Regions from separate parts of the Streptomyces sp. NPDC104367 genome, predicted to be linked through region 1. Evidence: riboswitches for the same ligand, from Rfam matches in the RefSeq annotation. Region 1 holds a riboswitch; each other region holds the start of a gene.
The links. Region 1 has a riboswitch for cobalamin ahead of ACZ619_RS29435 (ABC transporter substrate-binding protein). Riboswitches for the same ligand answer to the same signal wherever they lie in the genome.

Region 1 (4,207 bases):
GTCGGCGCCGCTGAGCGAGCCGAGCAGCCAGAACAGCACGCCCCGGGTGGTCTCCGCGTCCGCCGAGGTGAGCACGGTGAACGAGGTCAGCGCGGAGAACAGCTGCATGGCCGCGACCCCGGACAGGACGACCCGGTCGGTGCTGGGGCCGAGGGTGTGGCTGAGCAGCAGCACCAGGCCGAAGGAGAGCAGCGCGCCGACGAAGGCGCCCGCCGACAGGGACACCGCTCCCCCGCCGACGCCGAGCACGACCACGGCGACCGCGCCGGTGGACGCGCCGGAGGAGACCCCGAGCACGAAGGGGTCGGCGAGCGGGTTGCGCAGCAGCGACTGCATGACCGCGCCGCAGACGGCGAGTCCGGCCCCGCACACGGCGGCCAGCAGTGTGCGCGGCATCCGCAGGTCCCACACGATGCCGTCCCGCAGCGGCGCCAGCCCGCTCTCGCCGAGGCCGAGATGGGCCGCGACGGAGGCCCAGACGTCACCGGTGGAGATGTCGGCGGGGCCGATCGTCACGGCCACGGCGACCGACACGAGCAGCGCGGCCAGGCCCCCGCCCGTCAACAGCAGCGAGCGGACGCTCACTTGGCGAACCCGAAGTCACGCAGACCGGCCGCGACCTTCTCGATCCCCTCGATGGTGCGGATGGACGGGTTCATCGCCTGCCCGCTCAGCAGGACGTACCGCTTCTTCTTCACGGCGGTCAGATTGCGGGTGGCGGGGTTGGACTCCAGGAAGCGGATCTTGGCCGCGGCGGTCTCGGCGGTCTGCTGCTTGCGGGTCAGGTCGCCGATCACGATGATGTCGGGGTCGCGGTCGGCGACCGTCTCCCAGTTGACCTGGGGCCATTCGTCGTGGGTGTCGGCGAAGGCGTTCTGCGCGCCGACCGCCCGGGTGATGGCGCCGGGCGCGCCGCAGCAGCCGGCCAGGTAGGGCGACTGGGAGTTGGCGAACCAGTACATCAGGGACACGTCCGAGGCGTGCAGTCCGGCGGTGGCCGCGCGCACCCGCTTCTTCAGCGAGGCGACGAGTTCGGTGCCGCGCTCCTCGACGCCGAACGCGCGGGCCAGGTCGCGTATCTCGCCGTAGACGGCGTCGAGGGTGAGCGGTTCGCCGCGCGATCCGTCGCCGCCGCTGTCGTTGTCCTTGCCCGCGGAGCAGTCGGACGGCGAGACGTACGTGGGCACGCCGAGCTTCTCGAACTGCTCGCGGGTGGCGACCCCGCCCTTGCCGAGGGTGGAGACGAACGAGGCGGTGACGAAGTCGGGTTCGGCGTCCAGCACCTTCTCGAAGGAGGGGTTGTTGTCGGCGAGGCGGGGAACGGACGCGTTGGCCTTCTCCAGGCCCTTCATCACCGGGTCGGTCCAGGTGGCCGTGCCGGCCATGCGGTCGGCGAGTCCGAGGGAGAGCAGGATCTCCGTGGTGCCCTGGTTGAGGGAGACGGCCCGCTTCGGCGCCGACTTGAGGGTGACCGCGTGGCCGCAGTTGTGGAGGGTCACCGGATAGCCCGCGGCGGCAGACGTCTCGGTGGCGGCGCCGCTCCCGGTGCCGCCGCAGGCGGTGAGCAGGAGGGCGGACGCGAGGAGGAGCGTGGGGATGCGGAGCGGGGCGGGGGTGCTGAGCACGGGCATGCCTCTGGGGTCGGGGCTCGTACGCGGAGCCTGGCCTACGGACGTCCCTGCGCGCCGGGGCGCGAAGGTGCCAGCAGGTCTTCGGACTCGGGTTCGTCCGGCCGGGGCGCCTTCCCGGTCTCCCAGTGGCTAGCGTGCCCCGCCCGTCCCCCTCACCGCTGCGCGTCAGTTCCGGATTCGCACCGGATTCCCTGGCCTCGGGTGTGGCTCGACTGGCTCACCGAGGCTATCAAGCCCGTCGTACGGTCGGACCGGGAGACCGCACCAGGCTCTCCAAGGGCGAACCCGGCGCGGACGACGGTGCCCCGGGCCCGCTCGGGGATGCCGGGGTCGGCGGGATCGGCGGGGTCGGCGGGGTCGGCGGGGTCGCGTGAACGCCGCCTAGGCCGACCTGACATGGTCGGCGCCCGACCGGCTGACCGGCTGACCGGCTGACCGGCTGACCGGCTGACCGCAGCCTGCGCTCCGACCCTGCCGGTCTCCCTCCTCACCTCCGGAAGAGGTCGTGCCTCACCACCGAAAAAGGTGGTGCCTCACCTCCGGAAGAGGTCGTTGAGATCCGTCTGCGAGATCTGGTTCTCGGCGTAGGAGAAGGTCCCCCGGTCCACCAGTTCCCGGGCCGCGCCGAGGAGTTGCGCGTACATCGCCCGCGCGATGCTGCCGCCCACCGTGACCCGGCGCACCCCGAGTTCGCGCAGGTCGGCCAGTGACAGGGCGCCGCCCGTCAGCCCCATGACCACGTTCAGCGGCCCGTCGATCTCCTTCACCAGCGTGCCGATGGTCTCCGCGTCGGCCGCGCCCGGCACGAACGCGCAGTCCGCGCCCGCCGCGAGGAAGGAGTTGGCCCGGCGGACAGCCTCCGCCAGCGGACCGCCGGTCAGCAGCACGTCGGTGCGGCCGACCAGGACGAACGGCTCACCGGCCGCGTCGACCGCCTGGCGTGCGGCACGGATGCGGTCCGCCGAGAGTTCCGGGTCGTGCAGCGGCCGGGAGCGGTCGCCCGTGAAGTCCTCGATGTTGCCGCCCGCCGCTCCGGCCGCGAGCGCCGCCGAGACCGTCTCGGCCACGGCCTCGGGGGACTCGCCGAAGCCGTCCTCCAGGTCCGCGCTCACCGGGACGCGCACCTCGGCGGCGATCTCACGGATCCGGCCCATCATGGTCGCCCGGTCCACCCGGCCGCCGCCGTAGTCGTGATCGGGGCGGCCCAGGGAGAAGGCGATGCCCGCGCTGGTGGTGGCCACGGCCGGGAAGCCGACGGCCTCCAGCACGCGGGCGCTGCCCGCGTCCCAGGCGTTGGGGAGCAGGAAGCAGCCCTCGCGGTGCGCCTCCACGAAGCGTGCGGCCAGTTCTCGGCGTTGGGTGTCCACGTCGAAAAGTGTGTCAGCCGGCACTGACAACCGGCCGCTCATCGGCTCCCGGCGCGGTCCAGGGCGACGCAGGTGATCACGCCCTCCTGCCCACCGACCGGCTTCCGGCGGTCTCCGCCTCCTTCGGGAGCGGCAAGTCGCTGCCGGCGTTCTCCGGTACCGAACTGGTCGAAGCCGGATACCGGGCCTGGACGAGAGGCGGAGCCGCATCCGGACGCCGGGGCGAGTGCGGGTCGGGGGCGGAGGCGAGTGCGGGGGCGGGTGCGGAGGCGGGAGTGTGTCCGTGGGGCGCGTACCGTCGTGCGGGCCCGGTGTGCGCGTTCGTTGTGCGACGTAGGAGGAACACCCCCGTGACCAGCCGAGTCATCCTCATCGCCCCGGCGATCACCCCCTCGCTGCGGCGGGCCCGCTTCGACGACGGTGACTCGATCGAGGACCCGGGGGCGGTGCGGCTCTCCCTGCCCGGCGCAGGACGCGCGGTCAGCTCCGCCAGTGTGCGCTGCACGGAGACGGCGGTCGCGCTCGGTCTGGACGCCTCCGTCGAACCGGGCCTGGCCGGGCTGGACATGGGCCGTTGGCGGGGCCGCACCCTGGACGAGGTCGGCGCCGCCGAGCCGGAGGCGGTCGTCCGCTGGCTGTCCGATCCGGGCGCCGCACCCCACGGAGGCGAATCCGTACGGGAGTTGTGCGCGCGGGTGGTGCACTGGCTGGAGTCGGCGGGCCCGGCGGACGGCAGGACGCTCGCCGTGGTGGAACCGGAGGTGGTCCGGGCGGTGGTGCTGCACGCGCTCGGCGCTCCCGAGGCAGCGTTCTGGCGCGTCGACGTCCCCCCGCTCGCGGCGACGGAGGTCACGGGCCGGGCCGGCCGCTGGAACCTCCGGCTCGGCCAGGCCGGCGTCGGGCCGACGGGCGAGGCCTAAAGCCGGGCGCCGGGCGCCGGAAAAACGGTGGAGCGGCCGCCCGGCCTCTTCCTAGGGTCGCCGGCATGACCCCCCAGCGCCGCGCGGCCGCCCGACAGGGCTGACCCGCCCCGATAACAGCCACGCCGGCGCCCACACCCGCACTCAAGGCCACGGCCACGCGACCTGACACCGCCGTGGTTCAGGTCACGTCACGGGCAGACGGACGCCGAGGCCCGTCGGCCGTCCCGGACCCTCAGGCGTCGCCCCCGGGTATCCAGCCCTGGCGGCGCAGCTCCGCCGAGACGTC
Region 2 (4,207 bases), on a different contig from region 1:
GTCTCGCGCTTGAAGAGGTTGGAGACCTGCGGCTCGATGCACTCGTACACGCCCGCGATGGACGCGATGGTGGCGGTCGGCGCGATGGCGAGGAGCAGGCTGTTGCGCAGGCCGGTCGTCGCGATCCGCGCGCGCAGCGCGGCCCAGCGCTCGGGCCAGGTGAACTCGACGCCGTAGTGGTCGGGGTGCAGCACGCCCTGCGCGGTACGGGTCTTCTCCCAGGCCGGCAGCGGGCCGCCGCGCTCGGCGAGGTCGGCGGACGCCTCGTACGCGGCGAGCATGATCCGCTCGGCGATCCGGGTGGAGAGCGCCTTGGCCTCGGGGGAGTCGAAGGGCAGCCGGAGCTTGAAGAAGACGTCCTGGAGGCCCATCGCGCCGAGGCCGACCGGACGCCACTTGGCGTTGGAGCGGCCCGCCTGCTCGGTCGGGTAGAAGTTGATGTCGACGACCCGGTCGAGGAAGGTCACGGCGGTGCGGACGGTCTCGTCCAGACGGTCCCAGTCGATGTCCCCGCCGGCCACGAACGCGCCGAGGTTGACCGAGCCCAGGTTGCAGACCGCCGTCTCGCCGTCGTTCGTGACCTCCAGGATCTCCGTGCAGAGGTTGGAGGAGTGGACGACATGGCCGGGCACGGCCGTCTGGTTGGCCGTGCGGTTGGCCGCGTCCTTGAAGGTCATCCAGCCGTTGCCGGTCTGGGCGAGGGTGCGCATCATCCGGCCGTACAGGTCGCGGGCCGGGATGGTCTTGCGCGCGAGCCCGTCGGCCTCGGCCTTGCGGTAGGCCGCGTCGAACTCCGCGCCCCACAGGTCCACCAGCTCCGGCACGTCGGCCGGGGAGAACAGCGACCACGGCTCGTCGGCGTTGACCCGGCGCATGAACTCGTCCGGCACCCAGTGCGCGAGGTTCAGGTTGTGCGTACGCCGGGCGTCCTCGCCGGTGTTGTCGCGCAGCTCCAGGAACTCCTCGAGGTCGGAGTGCCAGGTCTCCAGGTAGACCGCGGCCGCGCCCTTGCGCCGGCCGCCCTGGTTCACCGCGGCGACCGAGGCGTCCAGCGTCTTCAGGAACGGCACGATGCCGTTGGAGTGCCCGTTGGTCCCGCGGATGAGCGACCCGCGGGAGCGGATCCGGCTGTACGACAGCCCGATGCCGCCGGCGTGCTTCGAGAGCCGGGCGACCTGGTGGTAGCGGTCGTAGATGGAGTCCAGCTCGTCCAGCGGGGAGTCGAGGAGGTAGCAGGACGACATCTGGGGGTGCCGGGTGCCGGAGTTGAAGAGGGTGGGGGAGGAGGGGAGGTAGTCGAGGCGGCTCATCAGGCCGTAGAGCGAGGCGACCTCGTCCACGGAACGCGCGGTGTCGTCCTCGGCGAGGCCGGCGGCGACCCGGAGCATGAAGTACTGGGGCGTCTCGATCACGTGCCGGGTGATCGGGTGGCGCAGCAGGTAGCGGCTGTGCAGGGTGCGCAGGCCGAAGTAGCCGAAGCGGTCGTCGGCGGCCGGGTCGACCAGGGCGTCGAGGCGGTCCGCGTGCAGCCGTACGAACTCGGCGGTCCGGTCGGCGACGAGGCCCTCGCGGTGGCCCACGGCGACGGACCCGGTGAAGGAGGTCACCCCCTGGGAAGCGGCCTCGGCGCGGACGGAGACCGTCAGCAGCCGGGCGGCGAGCCGGGAGTAGACGGGGTCCTCGGAGATGAGCCCGGCGGCGGCCTCGGTGGCCAGCTCGCGCAACTCCGACTCGTCGGCCCGCGCGGACCGGCCGCGCAACGCGGCGGCGGCGACCCGGCCGGGGTCGGCGTCGGGGAGGTCGGCGGTCAGCTCGGTCAGGGTCCGCAGCAGCGCGGTACCGGGACCGTCCTCTTCCACGGATGCCACGGAGATGGTCGCTGAAGCCGGGTCGGCTGGCGCGATGGTCACGTGGGGGCTCTCCCTCGCTCGGCACGGGGCCTGGCGGAGGGCAGGGAGCAGCACACGAGCGAGCACACGCGTGTCGCGTCCCCGGCCCACTCCACGAGGCCCGGACGTCAGAACACCCGGGCCGGACGGCCGGGCGTGCTGTCGGCAGGTCCTCGGACTGACTCCTGCGCACAGATGTGCGCAAGTACACCGTTGCGGGACAGTTCCGGATTCACACCGGATTCCCCTGCGGCGACAGCGAGCATGAGCATACATCTAGTGCCGGGCTGCGGTGTCACCCCCAGATGTTGTGTCGCGGTGGTGTCGGAGCGTCAGCTCGTAGGTGAGGAGGGTGATCTCCGGCAGCTCCGGCAGGGGATTCCGGTCCCGGTCTGGTGTGCGGACGAAGCCCAGGCGTTCGTAGATCCGGTGGGCGCCGCGCAGGGTCCGCCGGGTCGACAGCACGACGCCCGTGCACCCCGGGACGGCCCGTGCGCGGTCGATGTCCCTGCGGGTGGGTGTGTACGACGGCGGGCCGCCGTCGCGCTTGGTTCCCGGCGGCCCGCTGCGGGCGGGGTGGCTTGCTCGCGCGGTTCCCCGCGCCGCTAGAGGGGCGCCACGGCCGGCGGCAGTTCCACCTCCACGTCCGGGTCGCCCGCGTCGGCCGTGTAGTCCCGCGGGTCGGTCTCGTCGAGGCCCTCGGGGGCCTTGAGGGCCTTCAGGGCGAAGGTCAGGACCGCCGCCACCGCCAGGTTCAGGACGAAGGCGGTGAGGCCGATGTAGCCGATCTGGCCGATGCCCGGGATCTCCTTGGAGCTGCCCCCGAAGTGCGCCTGGGTGGGGGAGGCCACGCCGTAGGCCGCGACCGTGCCGTAGACCATGCCGACCGCCCAGCCCGTCAGCAGGGCCCAGCGGTGGAACCAGCGGGTGAAGAGACCGCCGACCAGGGCCGGGAAGGTCTGGAGGATCCAGATGCCGCCGAGGAGCTGGAAGTTGATGGCGACCGTCTTGTCCATGGTGAGCACGAACACGAGGGCGCCGACCTTCACCAGCAGCGACACGATCTTGGAGACCTGGGCCTCCTGCTTCGGTGTGGCGTCGGGCTTGATGAAGTCCCGGTAGATGTTGCGGGTGAAGAGGTTCGCGGCCGCGATGGACATGATGGCCGCGGGGACCAGGGCGCCGATGCCGATCGCCGCGAAGGCCACGCCCGCGAACCAGTCCGGGAACATGTCCTCGAACAGCTGCGGGATCGCCAGCTGGCCGTTGGTGACCTTGACCCCGGCCGCGATGGCCATGAAGCCCAGCAGCGCGAGCAGGCCGAGCATCAGCGAGTACAGCGGCAGGATCGTGGTGTTGCGGCGGATCACGTCACGGCTCCTGGAGGAGAGCGTCGCGGTGATCGAGTGCGGGTACATGAAGAGCGCGAGCGCGGAGCCCAGCGCCAGCGTGGCGTACGTCCACTGACCCGCCTCCGGCGGGGTCAGCGCGCCGCGCGGCTTGCCGGTCGCCGGGTTGGTCTGGGCGAACGCGTGGCCCGCCTTGGCGAAGATGTCGTCGAAGCCGCCCAGTTTGATCGGGATGTAGATGATCGCCACCGCGATGACGAGGTAGATCAGGCCGTCCTTCACGAACGCGATCAGGGCGGGTGCGCGGAGGCCGGAGGAGTAGGTGTAGGCCGCCAGCACACCGAAGGCGATGAGCAGCGGCAGGTCCTTCACGAACCAGTTGGTGCCGTCGCCGCCGCCGACGCCCATCACGTCCAGCACCGCCTGGATGCCCACGAGTTGCAGCGCGATGTAGGGCATCGTCGCCAGGATGCCGGTCAGGGCGACGGCGAGCGAGAGGCCCTTGGAGCCGAAGCGGCCGCGCACGAAGTCCGAGGTGGTCACGTAGCCGTGCTTGTGGGAGACCGACCACAGCCGCGGCAGGAACGTGAAGATCAGCGGATAGACGAGGATCGTGTACGGCACCGCGAAGAAGCCGGCCGCGCCCGCCGCGTAGACCGCCGCCGGCACGGCGACGAAGGTGTACGCCGTGTAGAGGTCGCCGCCGAGCAGGAACCAGGTGATCCAGGTCCCGAACGACCGCCCGCCCAGGCCCCATTCGTCCAGGGAGTGCTCGTTCTCGGCCCGGCGCCAGCGCGCGGCCAGGAAGCCGATGACCGTGACGGCCAGGAAGAAGAAGACGAAGACGCCGAGCGCGACGCCGTTCACACCGTCCTTCACCGCGGCACACCCCCGTCCGCGCCCGCGGCCCTGCGGGTGCGCTGGTCGCGCTGCCACAGCCGGTAGGCGGTGCCGGTGAGCGCGGTGGAG
Region 3 (4,207 bases), on a different contig from region 1:
GTGCGGCGGGCCGTGTCGACGAGGTCCCGCCAGGCCTCGGCCTCCGCCGTGCGTACGTCCCGCTGCTGCTCACCCATGCCCCGATCCTGCCAGCCGTCCCGCCGTCGATCGCGCCGGGTGGCCGGAGACCGGGTCGACCGGAGACCGGGTGACCAGGATCTCGTCCGTGGCCCCGGGCGCCGGCCGAGAGCGTTCACGGCGGGCAGCCGGTCAAGGGGCCACGGGGCGCAGGGCCGTAAGCGGAATGCCGACCCTCCCTCATTGACACCACCATGCCCACCCCAGTTCACCTTCCGTTCACCCAGGTTGCCTACGGTCCAACAGCTGATGACCTCTAAAGATTGTCTGGGTAAATGGAAAGCTTCTCGCTGATCCTCGCGATTGTGGTCATCACCGCACTCGCGTTCGATTTCACGAACGGTTTCCACGACACCGCCAACGCGATGGCCACGACCATCTCGACCGGCGCGCTCAAGCCCAAGATCGCGGTGACGATGTCCGCCGCGCTCAATCTGGTGGGCGCCTTCCTCTCCGTGGAGGTCGCCAACACGATCTCCAAGGGCCTCGTCGACGAGAACGGCATACGTCCCGAGGTCATCTTCGCCGCCCTGGTCGGCGCCATCCTCTGGAACCTCGTGACCTGGCTGGTGGGCCTGCCCTCCAGCTCGTCGCACGCCCTCATGGGCGGTCTGATAGGCGCCACCGTCGCCTCGGCCGGCGTCGGCGCGGTCCACGGCGACGTGCTCGTCACCAAGGTCCTGCTCCCGGCCGTCGCCGCGCCCGTGGTCGCGGGCCTCGCGGCGATGCTCGCCACCCGATTCTCCTACACGCTCTCGAAGAACGCCGAGGGCGAGGCGACCCGCAAGGGCTACCGCGCGGGCCAGATCGCCTCCGCCGGCCTGGTCTCGCTCGCGCACGGCACCAACGACGCGCAGAAGACGATGGGCATCATCACCCTCGCGCTGATCGCGGGCGGTTCCATCGCCCCCGGCTCGAACCCTCCCACCTGGGTGATCCTCTCCGCCGGCCTCGCCATCGCGCTGGGCACCTACATCGGCGGCTGGCGCATCATCCGCACCATGGGCACCGGCCTGACCGACCTCCAGCCGCAGCAGGGCTTCGCCGCCCAGACCAGCGCGGCCACCGCCATCCTGGCCTCCTCCCACCTCGGCTTCTCCCTCTCCACCACGCACGTCGTCTCCGGCTCGGTGATGGGCGCGGGCCTCGGCCGCAAGGGCGGCACGGTCCGCTGGTCCACCGCGACCCGCATGATGGTGGCCTGGGTGCTCACGCTGCCGGCCGCCGCACTGGTCGGCGCCCTCGCCGAGTCCGTGACGGACCTCGGCGACTGGGGCACGGCCCTCGTGGCCGTCTTCCTGGTGGCCGCCAGCGCCACCATCTGGAAGCTGTCCCGCCGCGAGGTCGTGGACAGCAGCAACGTCGTCGCCGAGGAGCCGGCCGGTGTGGTGACCACCGCGATCGCCGCCGTGACCCCGCCGCCCGCCGGCACCGTCTCCGTCACCGACGGCCTGACGGCCACGATCCCCTCCCCCGCCTCCCCCGCCGCCCCCGCGGCCGGCCCGGCCACCACCGTCTGACCCCGAGGAAGAACCGACATGACAATCGACTGGGCAGCCATCGGCTCCGTCTTCGGCGTCAGCCTCGTGGCCACCGTGGGTCTGGTGACCCTCTTCACCCTCGGCATCAAGGGTCTCTCCGCCCGCGAACGGGCCACGGCCCAGGGCGGCTCCGCGGTCCTCGCCGTCACCGCCGCCTACCTCTGCTTCGCGGCCTGCGCGGCCGCCGTGGCCTACGGCATCCACCTGATCGTGGCCAAGGCCTGACCCGGGCCGCCGCGACCACGGGCCGACCAGAGCCCGGAAGGCTCCTCCCCGACCGGTTCGGGGAGGAGCCTTCGGCGTGCCACGGCAGCCCCACCGGCCCCCCGATGTGGGCCTTCGCACACTCTCCCCGCGCAGGTCAACGGCAAGTTGACGGGTCTTCCGGGGGCGTGGTGGACTGCCGAGGCCATGTACGGCGGCAAGAGAGGAAGCCGGTGTGAATCCGGCGCGGTCCCGCCACTGTCACCGGGGTAGGTAGCCCCGGGAGCCAGGAACTCTCACCGCCGGTCTCGTCGAACCAGGGCGTGGACACCCTGAGTGAGGACACAACGCCATGCGCGGCTGCCGTTCGAGGTTCACCACCAGCCCGGCCACCGACCCCACGGCCGGCTGAGCCGATGGGTGCCGATCGCGTCTTCGCGTACGGCGCCGCCGCCGGCCTCCTCGGGGATCTGCTGCTCGGCGATCCGCGCCGCGGGCATCCGGTCGCCGCGTTCGGACGGGCGGCCGGGGCCGTGGAGCGGGTGCTGTGGCGGGACCACCGCGGGTGGGGCGCGCTGCACACCGCCGTGTGCGCCGGCGGCGCCGTGGCCCTGGGGGCGCTGGCCCAGCGGGCCGTACGGCCGTCCGCCACCGCCTCCGCGCTGCTCACCGCCACCGCCACCTGGGCCGTCGTCGGCGGGACCTCGCTCGCCCGGGAGGCCCGAGCCGTCGGACGCGCCCTGGAGGCGGGGGACGTCGAGGCCGCCCGCGCCCGGCTGCCGCATCTGTGCGGACGTGACCCGCAGGCCCTGGACGCCGACGGGATCGCCCGCGCGGTCGTGGAGTCCGTCGCCGAGAACACCAGCGACGCCGTCGTCGGCGCGCTGGTGTGGGGGGCCGTGGCCGGCGTGCCGGGACTGGTGGGGTTTCGGGCCGTCAACACCCTGGACGCCATGGTGGGCCACAGGTCGGCCCGTTACCGGCGGTACGGGTGGGCCTCCGCCCGCCTGGACGACGTGGCCGGCTGGCCGGGGGCACGGCTGACCGCCGTGCTGGCGACGGTCGCCGGCGGCGACGCCCGTGGCGCCGTACGCGCCTGGCGGGCCGACGCGGCCGGGCACCCGAGCCCCAACGCCGGGCCCGTGGAGGCCTCGTTCGCGGGGGCGCTGGGGGTACGGCTCGGGGGGACGCTGTCGTACGGGGGGCGGATCGAGCATCGGCCCGTGCTGAACGGGGAGGGACGCGCGGTGGCGGTCACGGACATCGGTCGGGCGGTGCGGCTCTCGCGCCGCGTCGGCCTGCTCGCGCTCGGCGTGACGGTCGCCGCGCGCCTCGTCGCGAAGGGACGGACGGCATGAACGGCGGGGGTCTCCTGGTGGCCGGCACCACCTCCGACGCCGGCAAGAGCGTCGTCACCGCCGGGATCTGCCGGTGGCTGGTGCGGCAGGGCGTGAAGGTCGCGCCGTTCAAGGCGCAGAACATGTCGCTCAACTCCTTCGTCACCCGCGAGGGCGCCGAGATCGGGCGGGCGCAGGCCATGCAGGCGCAGGCCTGCCGCATCGAGCCGACCGCGCTGATGAACCCGGTGCTGCTCAAGCCCGGCGGTGAGCAGAGCAGCCAGGTCGTGCTGCTCGGCAAGCCGGTCGGCGAGCTGAGCGCGCGGGGCTACCACGGCGGGCGGCAGCAGAAGCTGCTCGGGACCGTGCTCGACTGTCTCGCCGAGTTGCGGGGCACGTATGACGCGGTGATCTGCGAGGGGGCCGGCAGTCCGGCGGAGATCAACCTGCGCCGGACCGACATCGTGAACATGGGGATCGCCCGCAACGCCGGGCTGCCCGTGCTCGTGGTCGGCGACATCGACCGCGGGGGCGTGTTCGCCTCCTTCTTCGGCACCGTCGCCCTGCTCTCGCCCGAGGACCAGGCGCTCGTCGCCGGGTTCCTGGTCAACAAGTTCCGGGGTGACGTCTCCCTGCTGGAGCCCGGCCTCGACATGCTGCACGGGCTCACCGGGCGGCACACCTACGGCGTCCTGCCCTTCCGGCACGGCCTCGGCATCGACGAGGAGGACGGGCTCAGGGTCTCGCTGCGCGGCACCGTACGCGAGTCCAGCACCGCCCCGCCCGTCGGGGAGGACGTGCTGCGGGTCGCCGTCTGCGCCGTCCCGCTGATGTCCAACTTCACCGACGTGGACGCGCTCGCCGCCGAACCCGGCGTCCTGGTGCGGTTCGTGGACCGGCCGGAGGAACTCGCCGACGCCGACCTCGTCGTGATCCCGGGGACCCGGGGGACGGTCCGGGCCCTGGAGTGGCTGCACGAGCGGGGGCTCGCGGACGCGCTGCGGCGCCGGGCCGCCGAGCAGCGGCCCGTCCTCGGCATCTGCGGCG

Region 2: linked by a shared signal. The riboswitch ahead of ACZ619_RS17195 (ribonucleoside-diphosphate reductase subunit alpha) and the one ahead of ACZ619_RS29435 (ABC transporter substrate-binding protein) in region 1 are both predicted to bind cobalamin.
Region 3: linked by a shared signal. The riboswitch ahead of ACZ619_RS03145 (cobalamin biosynthesis protein) and the one ahead of ACZ619_RS29435 (ABC transporter substrate-binding protein) in region 1 are both predicted to bind cobalamin.

Annotation. Positions count from the first base shown of each region.
Region 1 covers NZ_JBVJND010000022.1:50,832-55,038, reverse strand. The annotation lists gene ACZ619_RS29440 (FecCD family ABC transporter permease) at 1-585, opposite strand, end outside; gene ACZ619_RS29435 (ABC transporter substrate-binding protein) at 582-1,631, opposite strand; cobalamin riboswitch at 1,687-1,863, opposite strand; gene ACZ619_RS29430 (isocitrate lyase/PEP mutase family protein) at 2,165-2,998, opposite strand; gene ACZ619_RS29425 (histidine phosphatase family protein) at 3,349-3,918, shown strand; gene ACZ619_RS29420 (pyrophosphohydrolase domain-containing protein) at 4,154-4,207, opposite strand, start outside.
Region 2 covers NZ_JBVJND010000010.1:103,178-107,384, forward strand. The annotation lists gene ACZ619_RS17195 (ribonucleoside-diphosphate reductase subunit alpha) at 1-1,910, opposite strand, end outside; cobalamin riboswitch at 2,037-2,161, opposite strand; partial or broken gene ACZ619_RS17200 (hypothetical protein) at 2,166-2,402, opposite strand; gene mctP (monocarboxylate uptake permease MctP) at 2,495-4,117, opposite strand; gene ACZ619_RS17210 (DUF3311 domain-containing protein) at 4,114-4,207, opposite strand, start outside.
Region 3 covers NZ_JBVJND010000002.1:71,025-75,231, forward strand. The annotation lists gene ACZ619_RS03130 (class II aldolase/adducin family protein) at 1-77, opposite strand, end outside; gene ACZ619_RS03135 (inorganic phosphate transporter) at 354-1,598, shown strand; gene ACZ619_RS03140 (hypothetical protein) at 1,617-1,844, shown strand; cobalamin riboswitch at 1,999-2,138, shown strand; gene ACZ619_RS03145 (cobalamin biosynthesis protein) at 2,240-3,181, shown strand; gene ACZ619_RS03150 (cobyric acid synthase) at 3,178-4,207, shown strand, end outside.